2 regions of the Paenibacillus sp. 2TAB26 genome follow, and region 2 is predicted to be linked to the other one. Evidence: a T-box and tRNA genes for the amino acid it is inferred to sense, from the RefSeq annotation. Region 2 holds a T-box; the other holds one or more tRNA genes.

Evidence for each region. A T-box is a leader RNA that pairs with one kind of tRNA and senses whether it is charged. The one in region 2 lies ahead of leuS (leucine--tRNA ligase), so its partner is inferred to be a tRNA-Leu.
Region 1: it has a tRNA-Leu gene. The T-box ahead of leuS (leucine--tRNA ligase) is inferred to sense a tRNA for this amino acid. The anticodon was not compared.

The regions. Positions count from the first base shown of each region.
Region 1 is NZ_JBFRGC010000004.1:97,008-103,694, reverse strand. It holds gene AB4Z50_RS04995 (DUF1861 family protein) at 1-107, opposite strand, end outside; gene AB4Z50_RS04990 (mannose-1-phosphate guanylyltransferase) at 134-1,213, opposite strand; gene AB4Z50_RS04985 (glycosyltransferase) at 1,206-2,303, opposite strand; gene AB4Z50_RS04980 (glycosyltransferase family 4 protein) at 2,303-3,484, opposite strand; gene AB4Z50_RS04975 (50S ribosomal protein L25) at 3,854-4,426, shown strand; gene AB4Z50_RS04970 (helix-turn-helix domain-containing protein) at 4,479-4,718, opposite strand; tRNA gene AB4Z50_RS04965 (tRNA-Leu) at 4,887-4,971, opposite strand; tRNA gene AB4Z50_RS04960 (tRNA-Lys) at 5,021-5,096, opposite strand; tRNA gene AB4Z50_RS04955 (tRNA-Glu) at 5,146-5,220, opposite strand; gene AB4Z50_RS04950 (hypothetical protein) at 5,331-5,648, opposite strand; tRNA gene AB4Z50_RS04945 (tRNA-Leu) at 5,829-5,913, opposite strand; tRNA gene AB4Z50_RS04940 (tRNA-Lys) at 5,963-6,038, opposite strand; tRNA gene AB4Z50_RS04935 (tRNA-Glu) at 6,095-6,169, opposite strand; tRNA gene AB4Z50_RS04930 (tRNA-Ser) at 6,275-6,365, opposite strand; tRNA gene AB4Z50_RS04925 (tRNA-Asn) at 6,371-6,446, opposite strand; gene AB4Z50_RS04920 (SprT family protein) at 6,474-6,687, opposite strand, start outside.
Region 2 is NZ_JBFRGC010000015.1:119,073-125,721, reverse strand. It holds gene AB4Z50_RS18545 (homocysteine synthase) at 1-455, opposite strand, end outside; gene AB4Z50_RS18540 (ComEA family DNA-binding protein) at 536-1,096, opposite strand; gene comER (late competence protein ComER) at 1,292-2,131, shown strand; gene leuS (leucine--tRNA ligase) at 2,172-4,610, opposite strand; T-box leader at 4,693-4,946, opposite strand; gene AB4Z50_RS18525 (CynX/NimT family MFS transporter) at 5,047-6,237, opposite strand; gene AB4Z50_RS18520 (GNAT family N-acetyltransferase) at 6,405-6,649, opposite strand, start outside.

The DNA of each region.
Region 1 (6,687 bases), on a different contig from region 2:
CGGTCCCCAACGCCAGCAAAATAAAGCTTCGTGCCTTGTTTTTGAGCAGGCTCATATTCTAGCAGCATCTCTTTGCATGTTTTCGTTATCCATTCCAGCTTCATCATGGGGTTCATTTGAATGTAAGCCTTTCTTAGGCGTATTCGTGCATTCCCTTATCCTTCAAAATTCTAACGATTTCCTTTACCTCTTGCGCCTTGTCTTTGGCACATATCAGCAGCGCATCCTTGGTATCCGCAATAATCAGACCATCAATTCCAATTGTAGTAATGAGCCGGTCATCGCCGTAGATGATGGAGTTCTGTGTGTCGATGCCTACATAGTTCGCTTTGACAATGTTTCCATGCTCATCTGGAGGAAATATCGCGCCGAGCGCATCCCAGCTTCCAATATCATTCCATCCAAAATCGCCTTCAATAACGACAACCTCGTCACTGCGCTCTAAAATACCATAGTCGATTGAAATGTTTTGCAGCAAAGGATAAATCTCATTAATCATTTCCTCTTCGCGCTCCGTGCCCATGTACGCAATTAAAGGGAGCATTGTTTTAAAGAGCCTCGGAAGAAACCTTTTGAAATTATCAATGATGCAGGAGGTTTTCCAAATAAACATACCGCTGTTCCACAAATAATGACCGGATTGAAGATAGGATTGCGCTTTTGCAAAATTAGGTTTTTCGACAAATTCGGCTGCCTCATAAACATGACAAGGCTCCTTAATGAAAGAGTCTTTCTTGCAAGAAATATAACCATAGCCAGTTGAAGGAAAGGTAGGCTTGATGCCAATCGTAACAATCTTGTTTGTCTCCATAGCCACGATGCAAGCATCATTCAATGTTTTCTTAAAGTTATCCGATTCGGTAATATGATGATCGGATGGAAATACGACCATAAGAGAATCACCATGGTTTTTCTCAATAAATAAAGCCGCAAGGAGTATGCTCGCTGCCGTATTTTTGGCAACAGGCTCTACCAGAATGTTAACGTGCTGAACACTCTTATGCATGATCCTCTCGAGCAGCACCGCTTGGGTGCGATTCGTTACTACGATCGTGTTTTCCATCGGAATAACACCGTTAAAGCGTTCAATCGTATCATTGAGCATAATGTCGGTACCGCTTATATTGATCAGCTGCTTTGGCAGCTCCTGCCGGGATAAAGGCCAAAAACGTGTTCCGCCTCCGCCTGCGAGAATCGTAGCAAATTTATTCATTGTGCATCACCTCATGAGCCATGCAGTATGAAACAATGTTTTCCGAGCCTTGATTTAAATTCAGGCCGCTTGCATGTATGCCATCGTAACAGCCGCCGGTCTCTGCATCTATTAACGATTCATGACGGGAGTTCCGCCCATGAAACCATTCATAGCATAAGGAAGCTTGCTCGCGATAGGTTTCCTTCCCTAACGTCTTGTACGCTTCTAAGCAGGCTAACAGCATCTCGCAAGCTTCTATCGGCTGCTCGTCATATAACGCTGCTTCTCCGCCTCTATCAAGCCAGCCATGACTGCCCACGGGTTTGAAATAACCTTCTTTTGCAAAAGTAATTAAAGCTAGAAAGTCCAAGCTTTCTTTAGCGGTTTGTCTGAATGCTTCTATATGCGAAAAATGTGATGCTTTGAAAAGCGCCCAAGGCAGCATCGCATTGCCATAAGTAATACGATCCTCAAACCACTGCCAGCCCTCTCCTTTATTGCTTTGATACTGCGTATGCAGCCTCATCGCTAATTCCTCAATTAACGAAACGATTTGAGCCTCTGGAAGAAAGGCTGGATCATCGCTTTCCATATTCGGATATGGGAACTTATAACGGAGCGCGTTCTCGGTCTGCATCATGGAAGTTAAGCCGATAATTGCATAAGCCATCGCTCTTGGCGATCTCAAGCTCCGCACATGCGGCAGCGCTTGATTGATCATATATTTACATGTATTTTGCACATTATGCGGGACGGATGGCTCCGAAAGTGTAAATCCAAGCGCCCACAAACAGCGCCCCAGACAATCCTCAGAGCCTGTTTTTTCTATGAACAAACGGTTGTAGTCCATAAAGTTTCGAAAGCTGCCGTCTTCATTTTGAGCATGATGAATAAAGGCCAAATACGTATTTATAAGGTTCAAAGATTCCTTATCTCTAATGCGCTTATTGAGCATAACTGCCGCAATCAAAGCCCTTGCATTATCATCGGAGGTATAACCTTTGGAACGGTCGGGAATACCGAATTTAGTATGCTGGAAGATGCCTGTATCATCTGTTAATGAGCGCAAATAATTCGTTGATAACGGCTTGATCATACTTACTCCCATTAAACCGCACTCCCTTTTAACACATAATGATGTGCCATCGTTTCACGGAAAAGTACCGCGTAAGATTTGGCGACTTCATTCCACATCATTGTACTGCCTAAAGCGAGCGTCTTGCTCTCCATCTCCGCTTTTAGATTCGGATCGTCCAGTATCGTTACAATATGATTTTCTAATGATGCGGAATTGTGGAAATCTGCGAGCAATCCTCTTCCGTCAGCCAGCATCTCAACAGCGTAGCGATACGGAGTCGAAATAATCACCCTGCCGTAACCTATTCCGAATGCTAGTGTTCCACTTACAGCTTGATCCTTGCCAAGATAAGGCGTTATATAAATATCCGACAATACAAGAGATTGAACAACCTCCTCCTGCGTCAGATGCTTATCAACAAACCTAACATGATGCTGAAGGCCAAGCTTTTCCACTAGGTCTGTCAGCTTCTGTCTGTACACTTCTCCAACTTCTTGTTTCACAACAGGATGCGTTTTGCCTAAAATCATATAAAGTGCTTCCGGGTGCTTCTTCACTACGCCGCTCATGGCCTCTATGGCATATTCAATCCCTTTGCCTGGGCTTAAAAAACCGAATGTTGAAATGATTTGCCGATTCGTATACCCGAACCTTTCTTTAAGCTCATTTCTAGATTCGGTCGCAACTACCGGAACCCCATGATGGAACATCTCTATCTTTTCAAGCGTTATGCCGTAAACCTCATGCAAATCCTGTATTTTGGTATGGGCCATCGTAATGACCTTATAGCTTAGATCCGCCAGCTGCTTCATAATTAAACGCTGCTTCTCGCTCGGTTCGGACAATACGGTATGAAAAATAACGATAAACGGGATTTTGAGCTTCGCTGCCAAATCCAAAACGTATTCTCCGCTTTCCCCGCCGTAAATGCCGAACTCATGCTGAATGACTAACATATCGATATTGGATTGATTAAGATCATTTGCTATTTTGCTATAATCTGCACGATTGTGCTGTCCAATCTGAGCCATCACCTGATTGCCGTACGCATAGGACTTATTGTTGTTAACCGCAATCATGCGTGGTGCATTAAAATCTTGAATTTGTTCGATCTCATTCATCAGATCCTGAGAAAAAGTAGCTAATCCGCATTCTCTAGGCAAGCTCGTTCCCAAAAATGCTATATTCCGCTTGATTAAAACTTTTTTCAATGAAATCACTCCCTTATTTTTAAAATATTTACAAATGACAATAAAAAAAAGAAATAAAGATGTCTTTATTTCCGAGATTAAACGATATGCTTTTGGTTTTTAGCTATCCCAGTGTTACCACTTAACAGCTTTCAGTTGCTGCCTTTTCTTGCAATTCCGCTCCTATCTGCTGTTTAAACCTTAACACGACCATATTTTCTTGTCAATCGAGCCGGATTTGCACTGATTTGACAAGTCGAGAACTTGTGATAAAATTAACATATGACAAGAAAATATGGTCGTTAGCGGGCTGATTAGACATTCTATTGCTAATCGGTCTTTTTTATTGTCGGTTTGACAGTACCCCATTCGATTAGGAGGCAACAAATGATGAGCAATACTATCCAGTTAAACGAACGGGTCGATTTAAGCAAATCTAAGATTAATCTATTAAGAAAGCAAGGACAGGTACCAGCTATTGTATACGGTAAGGATGTCGGCAGCATTTCTGTTATCGTCGCTGAGAAAGAAATATTATCAGTCATAAAGCACAACCCGCGCGCTATTTTAAATGCAGCTATTCCGGAAAAAGGGAATAAGCCAGTATTAATTCAAAATATACAAAGAGATCCGCTAAGCAACAAAATTGTTCACGTTGATTTCTATCAATTGAATATGAATGTGAGTTTAGATTCGAAAGTAACGATTCATTTCTCCGGAGAACCAGCAGGTGTCAAAGAAGGCGGAATGCTTCAAGTTGAGATGTACGAAGTAGAGGTTCGCTGCATGCCAGACAATCTGCTCAGCGCATTCGAGGTAGATATTAGCGGCCTTAAAATAGGAGATCATTTACTAGTGTCTGATCTCTCCTTCCATGAAGGCATCGAAGTTTTGTCCGATCCTGATGCAATGTTAGTTAAAATCTCGCAAGCACAAGCCGAAGAAGCAGTCGCTTCCGCATAATTATCATATAAATAGTAAAGGGAACCCTATACAAAATGTACAGGGTTCCCTTTTATTTATCCGGATCTATATCTTTATCGTCATGAACGACTACAATAAACTGTCCAGGACTTACATCAAAATATTTGCATAACCTCCATAACAGATCCCGCGGATATTGAACCATCTCATCCTTATACATCTTCCGAACAGAATCAAAATGATAGTCAATATCTTTGGCAAGCTGCCTAATCGATAGGTTTGGATCTTTAGCTCTCATGATTTCTTTTAAATTACTATGAACCCCCGGCATTTGAACACCCCCACTTCGATAAATATATAACGGTCTAAATATATAATCAACCATTCCAACCTCTAGTATTCCCACTTTTTAAATATGACGATAAGTAGTGCTTCTTTTTTTGTTAGAACACACAAAAAAAAACGGCTCTATCACTAGAGCCGTACGATTTATATACTTTGGTGCGGTAGACAGGATTTGAACCTGCACGTCCATTGGACACTACCCCCTCAAGATAGCGTGTCTGCCGTTCCACCACTACCGCACATTGTAAATTGTACGATCCTTCACTCACATCTTCTTATCAAAGAAAATGGTGAGCCATGAAGGACTCGAACCTTCGACACCCTGATTAAAAGTCAGGTGCTCTACCAACTGAGCTAATGGCTCTCGTGTGATTGCAACGAGCTCCATAGAGCTGGTACACTTTGAGGATTAATGGTGACCCGTAGGGGACTCGAACCCCTGTTACCTCCGTGAAAGGGAGGTGTCTTAACCACTTGACCAACGGGCCGTCTGGAACTAAGAGAACAAATATGCTTGAGACAACAAAAATGATTATATCAGCTTATCATCAGAAGTTCAAGCATTTTTTCTCAAGTTTTTTAAAATATAATTTTAGCCTTACGATTCAATCGTTTCAGCCTTAAATACATTGTCTAACTTGTCTTCAGGCGTAAGTCTTTTCTTAAGCGGCACCTTAACGTCTCTTCCCAATTCTTTGAAGAAGGTTTCAACGTCACATTCGATTTTGTCTACAAATACCGATAATTTGCCTCTTTCGATAATTGCTTCATTGCCTTCTGCTGGTACAGTTACTTCGATTGAGTATTTTTTCATTAAGGTATTGCTGTACCGTGCGAAAATCTCAAGCAATTCCTCGTTGTTAAATTTGCTAATCGCTGCTTGTCCCTTGTTCGTAAAGTTTAAGTTTATTTTCATGTTTACAGCTCCTCATCTCTAATGATGCATCTGTTTTCACGGCTCGAGCAACTTATAACGAAAAAACCACTCTCTAGTCAGATTTATGATCTGAATATAAAGTGGCATCATCTATCAGAAAAGTGCAAGCAAAATGGCACCTTCTAAGTTCACCTATATACATCGGCAAAGAGTAAGTTATGGTGCGGTAGACAGGATTTGAACCTGCACGTCCATGGGACACTACCCCCTCAAGATAGCGTGTCTGCCGTTCCACCACTACCGCACATTTATAAGTCGAACGTTCATCGCTCGCATCTTCTTAATCAAGAAAATGGTGAGCCATGAAGGACTCGAACCTTCGACACCCTGATTAAAAGTCAGGTGCTCTACCAACTGAGCTAATGGCTCTCGCTGTAATTGTAAACGAGCTCCGAAGAGCTAGTACATTTTTTTGTGTGAATAATTGGTGACCCGTAGGGGACTCGAACCCCTGTTACCTCCGTGAAAGGGAGGTGTCTTAACCACTTGACCAACGGGCCATACAGAACACTTCAAATGAGATTTCCACGATGCTGCAACCACTGTGGCAAATAAAAAAGACCGGATGAACGGTCTTCCCGTTGCAAACACTTGTGAGAAAAATGTGGCGGAGAGAGAGGGATTCGAACCCTCGCACCACTTACGCAGTCTAACCCCTTAGCAGAGGGTCCCCTTGAGCCACTTGGGTATCTCTCCAAATCTGGCTCCCCGAACAGGACTCGAACCTGTGACAACTCGATTAACAGTCGAGTGCTCTACCAACTGAGCTATCAGGGAAAAGTAAAAGTGACAAGTAATAATATATCATGTACTACTTTGATTGTCAATCACTTTTAACACTAATTTTCCGCGACATTTTCCACAAGCGTATTTAGCCGGATCAATCTTCCTTTTGCGCAGATACTCCATCCCGCATTTGGTACAAACAAGCTTGTACCGAAATGGCTGCTGCTTACGCTGCGCGCGTTCAGGTAAGGACTGACAATAGCGTGAGCCGCCTACCTGAGCCAGCAGCTGT
Region 2 (6,649 bases):
GCTTTCGTACGCTCGTTGATTGCTCCGCGGAAGTTTTCCGGATTCGACGGATCAACAAATCTTACAGTGATGCCAAGCTTTGCAAGCGTCATTGAGAATAAGTTGTAAGTGCCTCCGTACAGGCTTGTAGCGGAAACGATCTCATCGCCAGCTCCTGCAATATTTAGAATCGCGTATGTAATAGCCGATTGACCAGAAGCAACTGCCAATGCTGCCGGAGCACCCTCTAATTCAGCTACACGTTTCTCAAAAACATCCGATGTCGGGTTCATGATTCGGGAGTAAATATTTCCAAATTCCTGCAATGCAAATAGATTCGCTGCATGATCTGTATCTTTGAATCCGTAAGATGTCGTCTGGTAGATAGGTACTGCGCGCGACAACGTAGTCGGATCGATTTGCTGACCTCCGTGGACGGATAGTGTATCGAGGGAAAGCTTGCGTTGTTCTGACATTTTCTCGACTCCTTCAAATGAGTTAATAGATAATGGCAAACGGAAGTTGTAAATGTCCGCTTCTTTCCATTCTCTCACAATTATGGACGAGCTACAATGCTGTCTTCCAATCCTTTTAATAGTTTTTCTCCAATTCCCTTGACACGGAGTAAATCATTAACGGTCGCAAATTTGCCGTTTCTTTCTCTATCTTCAATAATTGCTTTTGCTTTGGACGGTCCGATTCCTTTCAAATCATCAAGTTCCGCCTCCGTTGCGCGGTTGATATCAAGCTTTGCTGCATTATCCTTGCCCGCCTCAGCAATCGGCACTGCTGGCGCAGTGGATACAATCGTATCATCCTTTAAAGAAGCTTTCTCATCCGGCTCATTTCGATGATCAACACCCGCAGCTGATGCTTCTTGCTCCTTTTCCGGAATCATCTCCGTATCCTTCTTGTTCTTTACGTCTTCTTCACCCGCATCTGCTGCATCAATTGCAGCGACTGCAGATTTCACAGCATCGTTTAAAGGTACCCAATCACCTGTTTCCTTCTGCTTAGGCTCCATAAAAGCAGCTGCCAGCAATATAGCTGCAGCAAGTATTAAAATAGAAGCAAATATAATGGCTTTGCTAGAAATCGTTCCAGTTAAAGGCTTCACTTCTTCACTCTCCTTTGAAAGCGACGAATTATTTGGTAATTAGTGACATATGAAACAAGTCCTGCGGAATAAGGTAAGAGAGCACACGAAATGAGTACGGCTATTGAAATTTTCACTCGGGATTTGTTCGCATATAACCTTTCTCTACAAGTTAAAGCAGGTTATGTGCGCGCCAAACCTATAGGAGGGTTCAGCATGAATGTCGGATTTATCGGGACGGGCACAATGGGAAGCCTGCTCATTGAAGCTTTGATCGCATCTGGTGCATTATCACCAATACAAATTGCCGTCAGCAACCGCACCTTTGCAAAAGCGCAAGCCTTGGCCAACCGTTATTCCGGCATGAGAGCCGAATATACGAATGCTGCGGCTGCCTGCGGCTGCGATATTGTTTTTTTGTGCGTAAAGCCTTTGGAGTTTAAAAAAGTGGTCGATGATTTGAAGGCAACTATTCGACCAAATCAGATTGTCGTATCTATAACGAGTCCTGTCCTTATCTCTCATCTCGAAGGGGAACTCGATTGCAAGGTAGCTAAGGTTATTCCGAGCATTACAAATTATGTATGGAGCGGAGCATCGCTTTGTATTTATGGGGAAACGATTGATGAGAATGATATGGCTCATCTGGAGGACTTATTATCCCATATTAGTCAGCCGCTGCGAATAGATGAGAATTACACACGCATCGTATCCGACATTTCAAGCTGCGGACCAGCTTTTATGTCTTTCCTGCTTGAGCAATTTGTGGATGCTGCGGTTGCAGAAACGGGTATAAGCCGTGATGAAGCGCTGCGTGTTGCAAGCGCCATGCTGCTCGGAACCGGCTTGCTGCTGACCGAAGGCGGCCTTACACCAGCAGAGGTGCAAGAGAGAGTTGCCGTCCCTGGCGGCATTACAGCCAAAGCGCTAAACCTGCTGCGCCGCGAGACAGAAGGAGTATTCAATCAACTCATCCGTACGACACATGCAAAGTTCGATGAAGATGTGGTCAAGGTTTCGACCGCCTTTATAGGCGAAGAGGTGAACGGTCAATAGCTGTTCTTCAGCTAATGCCCGCTCACCTCTTCTGTTTGTCTTAATTAGCAACGATATTAACTAGCTTGCCTTTTACCGCAATGACTTTACGGATTGTTTTGCCGGCAATCAGCTCTTGCACCTTCTCAAGTTCTTTCGCTATGCTTTCCATCTCAGCAACGTCCATATCAGCTGCAATGGAGATGCGATCTGCGATTTTACCATTTACTTGTACGACGATCTCAACCTCTTGATCGACCGTCCAAGCTTCTTCGAACGTCGGGAACGCTGCATACGTAAGCGAATCCGTGCGTCCCAGCTTCTCCCATAGCTCTTCCGCGATATGCGGCGCAATTGGAGAAATCAATTGAACGAATTGCTCCATTGCTGCTTGCGGAAGCACATCTGTTTTGTAGGCTTCGTTTACAAAAATCATGAGCTGGCTGATTACGGTGTTGAAGCGAAGTCCCTCATAATCATCCGTAATTTTTTTGATTGAACGATGCCATGTGCGCTTGAATGCATCACTTGTTTCGCCATTGCCGATTTTGGCATTCAAGCTGCCATCCTCGTTCACGAACAAACGCCATACACGGTTAAGGAAACGATATGTTCCTTCCACACCATTGGTATTCCAAGGTTTCGTTGCTTCAAGCGGACCCATAAACATTTCGTACATACGTAGCGTATCTGCGCCAAACTCGTTTACGATATCATCTGGATTGATAACATTTCCACGCGATTTGGACATTTTTTCGTTATTGTTTCCAAGGATCATGCCTTGGTTGACAAGCTTATGGAACGGCTCCTTTGTATCTACAACGCCGATATCATAAAGCACCTTGTGCCAGAAACGAGCGTAAAGCAGATGCAGTACAGCATGCTCAGCGCCACCGATGTAAAGGTCAACCGGCAGCCATTGCTTTTGCTTCTCTGGCGAACAAAGCTGTTTGTCGTTTTTAGGATCGATGAAGCGCAGGTAGTACCAGCAGCTGCCAGCCCATTGCGGCATCGTGTTCGTTTCACGGCGAGCCTTCATGCCCGTTTCAGGATCGATCGTGTTCACCCATTCCGTAACGCTGGCAAGCGGTGATTCCCCAGTTCCTGAAGGAGTGATAGCATCAACATCAGGCAACAGAAGCGGAAGCTGATCCTCAGGAACAGTCTTCATCGTACCATCCTCCAAGTGAAGGATCGGAATCGGCTCACCCCAGTAGCGCTGGCGGCTGAACAACCAATCGCGCAGGCGGTAAGTGATTTTCCCTTTTCCTTTGCCCGACGCATCCAGATGCTCTATCATTTTCGCAATCGCTTCTTCATTCGTCAAACCGTTCAAGAAATCGGAATTGACATGAATGCCGTCGCCTGCATAAGCTTCTTTCGTAACATCTCCGCCTTGCACAACCTCAACGATTGGCAAATCAAATTGCTTAGCAAATTCCCAGTCGCGAGCGTCATGACCTGGAACAGCCATAATAGCACCCGTTCCATAACCAGCAAGAACATAATCTGCGATCCAGATTTGTGTTTTCACGCCATTAACGGGATTAATGGCATAAGCTCCTGTGAACACGCCTGACTTGTCTTTCGCCAAATCAGTACGCTCCAAATCACTCTTGCGCGATGCTGCCAGTTGATAAGCTTCAACTGCTTCTTTTTGCTCTGCCGTTACGATTTTTGCAACAAGCTCATGCTCAGGAGCGAGTACGCAATAAGTCGCGCCAAACAATGTATCTGGACGAGTCGTAAATACGACCAATGCGGAATCATGACCGTCAATCTCAAAGGTAACCTCAGCTCCTTTGGATTTTCCAATCCAGTTGCGCTGCATATCCTTAATGCTTTCTGTCCAGTCCAGTTCTTCCAAATCATCCAACAAACGATCTGCGTATTCTGTAATTCTCAAAATCCACTGACGCATAGGCTTGCGAACAACGGGATGATTGCCCCGCTCACTTAGGCCGTTAATAACCTCTTCATTGGCAAGCACCGTTCCAAGAGCCTCACACCAGTTAACTGATACTTCAGCAACATAAGCGAGTCCTCTGTTGTACAATTGGATAAAAATCCATTGCGTCCATTTATAATATTCAGGATCGGTTGTACTAATCTCGCGATCCCAATCGTATGAGAAGCCAAGTGATTTTATTTGTCTGCGGAAATTATCGATGTTTACAAACGTAATATCGCGCGGATGCTTTCCTGTATCAAGCGCATGTTGCTCAGCAGGCAATCCGAACGCGTCCCAGCCCATTGGATGAAGGACATTATAACCTTTCATTCTTTTGTAGCGAGACACGATATCCGTCGCTGTATAACCTTCTGGATGTCCTACATGCAAGCCAGCTCCAGATGGATATGGAAACATATCTAATGCGTAAAACTTTGGTTTTTCAGCATCCTCTGTCGTTTGAAACGTTTTGTTTTTATCCCAAAATTGCTGCCATTTCGGCTCCACAACAAGCGGGTTATAGCCGTGAAATTGCTGTTCTTGACTCATGTGCTCATATCCTCTCTCAAATAAATGCTGAATGCATAATTGTACAAAAAAACATAAAACCTCTCGCCCCTAGCGAATTATCGCTAGGGACGAGAGGTTGTTCTCCCGTGGTACCACCCTAGTTAGCGAAAGACATGCTTTGCCGATCGCTCACTTGTCGCCCTTATCGCGGGCCAAACGGTGATTTTCGCGTAAACGATGTTTCGTAAACATCGCTTTCGTTAATCGCACAGCTCCAAGGCGAGCTTCATTTCGCTGCAGGTCCGGCTTCCACCATACATCACCGGCTCTCTAGGCCTGACAAACGAAATTACTGTTCCTCTTCAACGCTCCATATGCATAAAATCGTTAGTTTCGATTATAAAGATCACACGGTTCGGTGTCAAGAGAACGAACTTGAACTTCAAGCGTATACTAATCAATTTGCACAACACATTTATTTTTCTTGTGCTCCTGATATGGTTTTATTCGCTCCAGCTCCGAAGCCTATATATCCAAAAATAACGGCAACGGCTACTAGCATCACTAATGAGACAGTCCAATTATTCGTCAAATCATGAATGAGTCCAAACAACAGCGGTCCGGCAGCGGCAAGCAGATAACCAAGTGACTGCGCCATCCCCGACAACTGAGCCGACTGCCTTGTGCTGCTTGTCCGCAGTACAAAAAACATAACTGCGAGACTAAAGCCGGAACCGCCGGCAATTCCGAGTAAGATCATACAAATCGGAATAAGATCCACATTCCCGCTAAGGAGCCCTAAGTATCCTAGGAGCAGCAAGATCGTTGTAAGAATAACAAGCAGCCTTTGGCTTGCCTGCTTTCCCGCAATGACAGGGATAATAAATGTCGCAGGCAAGCTGACAAATTGCAGCAGTGACAGCATCCATCCCGCATCAATGTGACTCATGCCGCGGTCAGACAAAATTTCAGGCAGCCATGATATGTTGACATAGAAACAAAATGATTGAAGACCCATAAATAATGCGACTTTCCAAGCTAAGCCAGAGCGCAGCAGACCCTCGTTCTTCTCACCATTGGTTGCTGCTTTGTTGTTGTCCTTCATCGCAAACGAACGAAGTTGCGGTACCCATGCAATCGTAGCAATTAGAGCGAGCAGTGCCCAGCAGGCCAGCATTCCTTGCCAGCCAAAGGAAATCTTCTCTGTAATGGGAATGCTGAATCCTGAAGCTAAAGCAGCACCTAAATTCATCACGACCGAATATAAACCAGTCATTAACCCGACGGTGGCCGGAAAATCTCTTTTTATCATGCTCGGAAGCAGTACGTTTGCAACTGCAATCGCCATGCCCAGCAAGATCGTTCCAACAAATAAAGCGGCTATCGCCGGAAGGGATCGAATTACAATCGCACCAGTCAGCACGACCATTGCTATAAATAATGTGTTTTCCATACTTATGCGCTGAGCAATTCGTGGCGCAAGCGGAGAAATAAGTGCAAATGCTAGCAGCGGCAATGTCGTCAGCAGCCCAGTGAGCGCACTGGAAATGCCGAACGAACGCTGAATTTCAGATACGATTGGTCCAACCGCTGTTAATGGCGCTCGCAAATTAGCGGCTATTAGCAAAATGCCAAGAAGCAGCAGCCATGAGCTTGTTATTGCAATTGGCGCAGAAGATGTAGATGCTGATGATAAATTTGAATTGCTGATTTTCACGAAATAATCCTTCTTTCTCATGCTGATCAATCTAAGTTGTTTAGTTTCCCATATAAGCGCCTTAAACATTCAACAAGTCGCCTTATACGATTATTACAAATAACAAATAGCTGCTTTTATTTTTTTACTCGATACCAATATTCGTATTGCGGGACATACCCGATTTTATCGTACAACCGATTAGCTGCTGCGTTATCTTTTACGACGAGCAGATAACCTTCAGTCGCTCCACGTCCCTTGCCCCATTGTAGAAGATGTAGCACTAGCTGCTCGCCAAAACCTCTATTTCGATAGTTAGGATCGGTCACAATATCATAAATACCAATCCAACCATCCTCAATCACCGCATAGCCGCATGCTA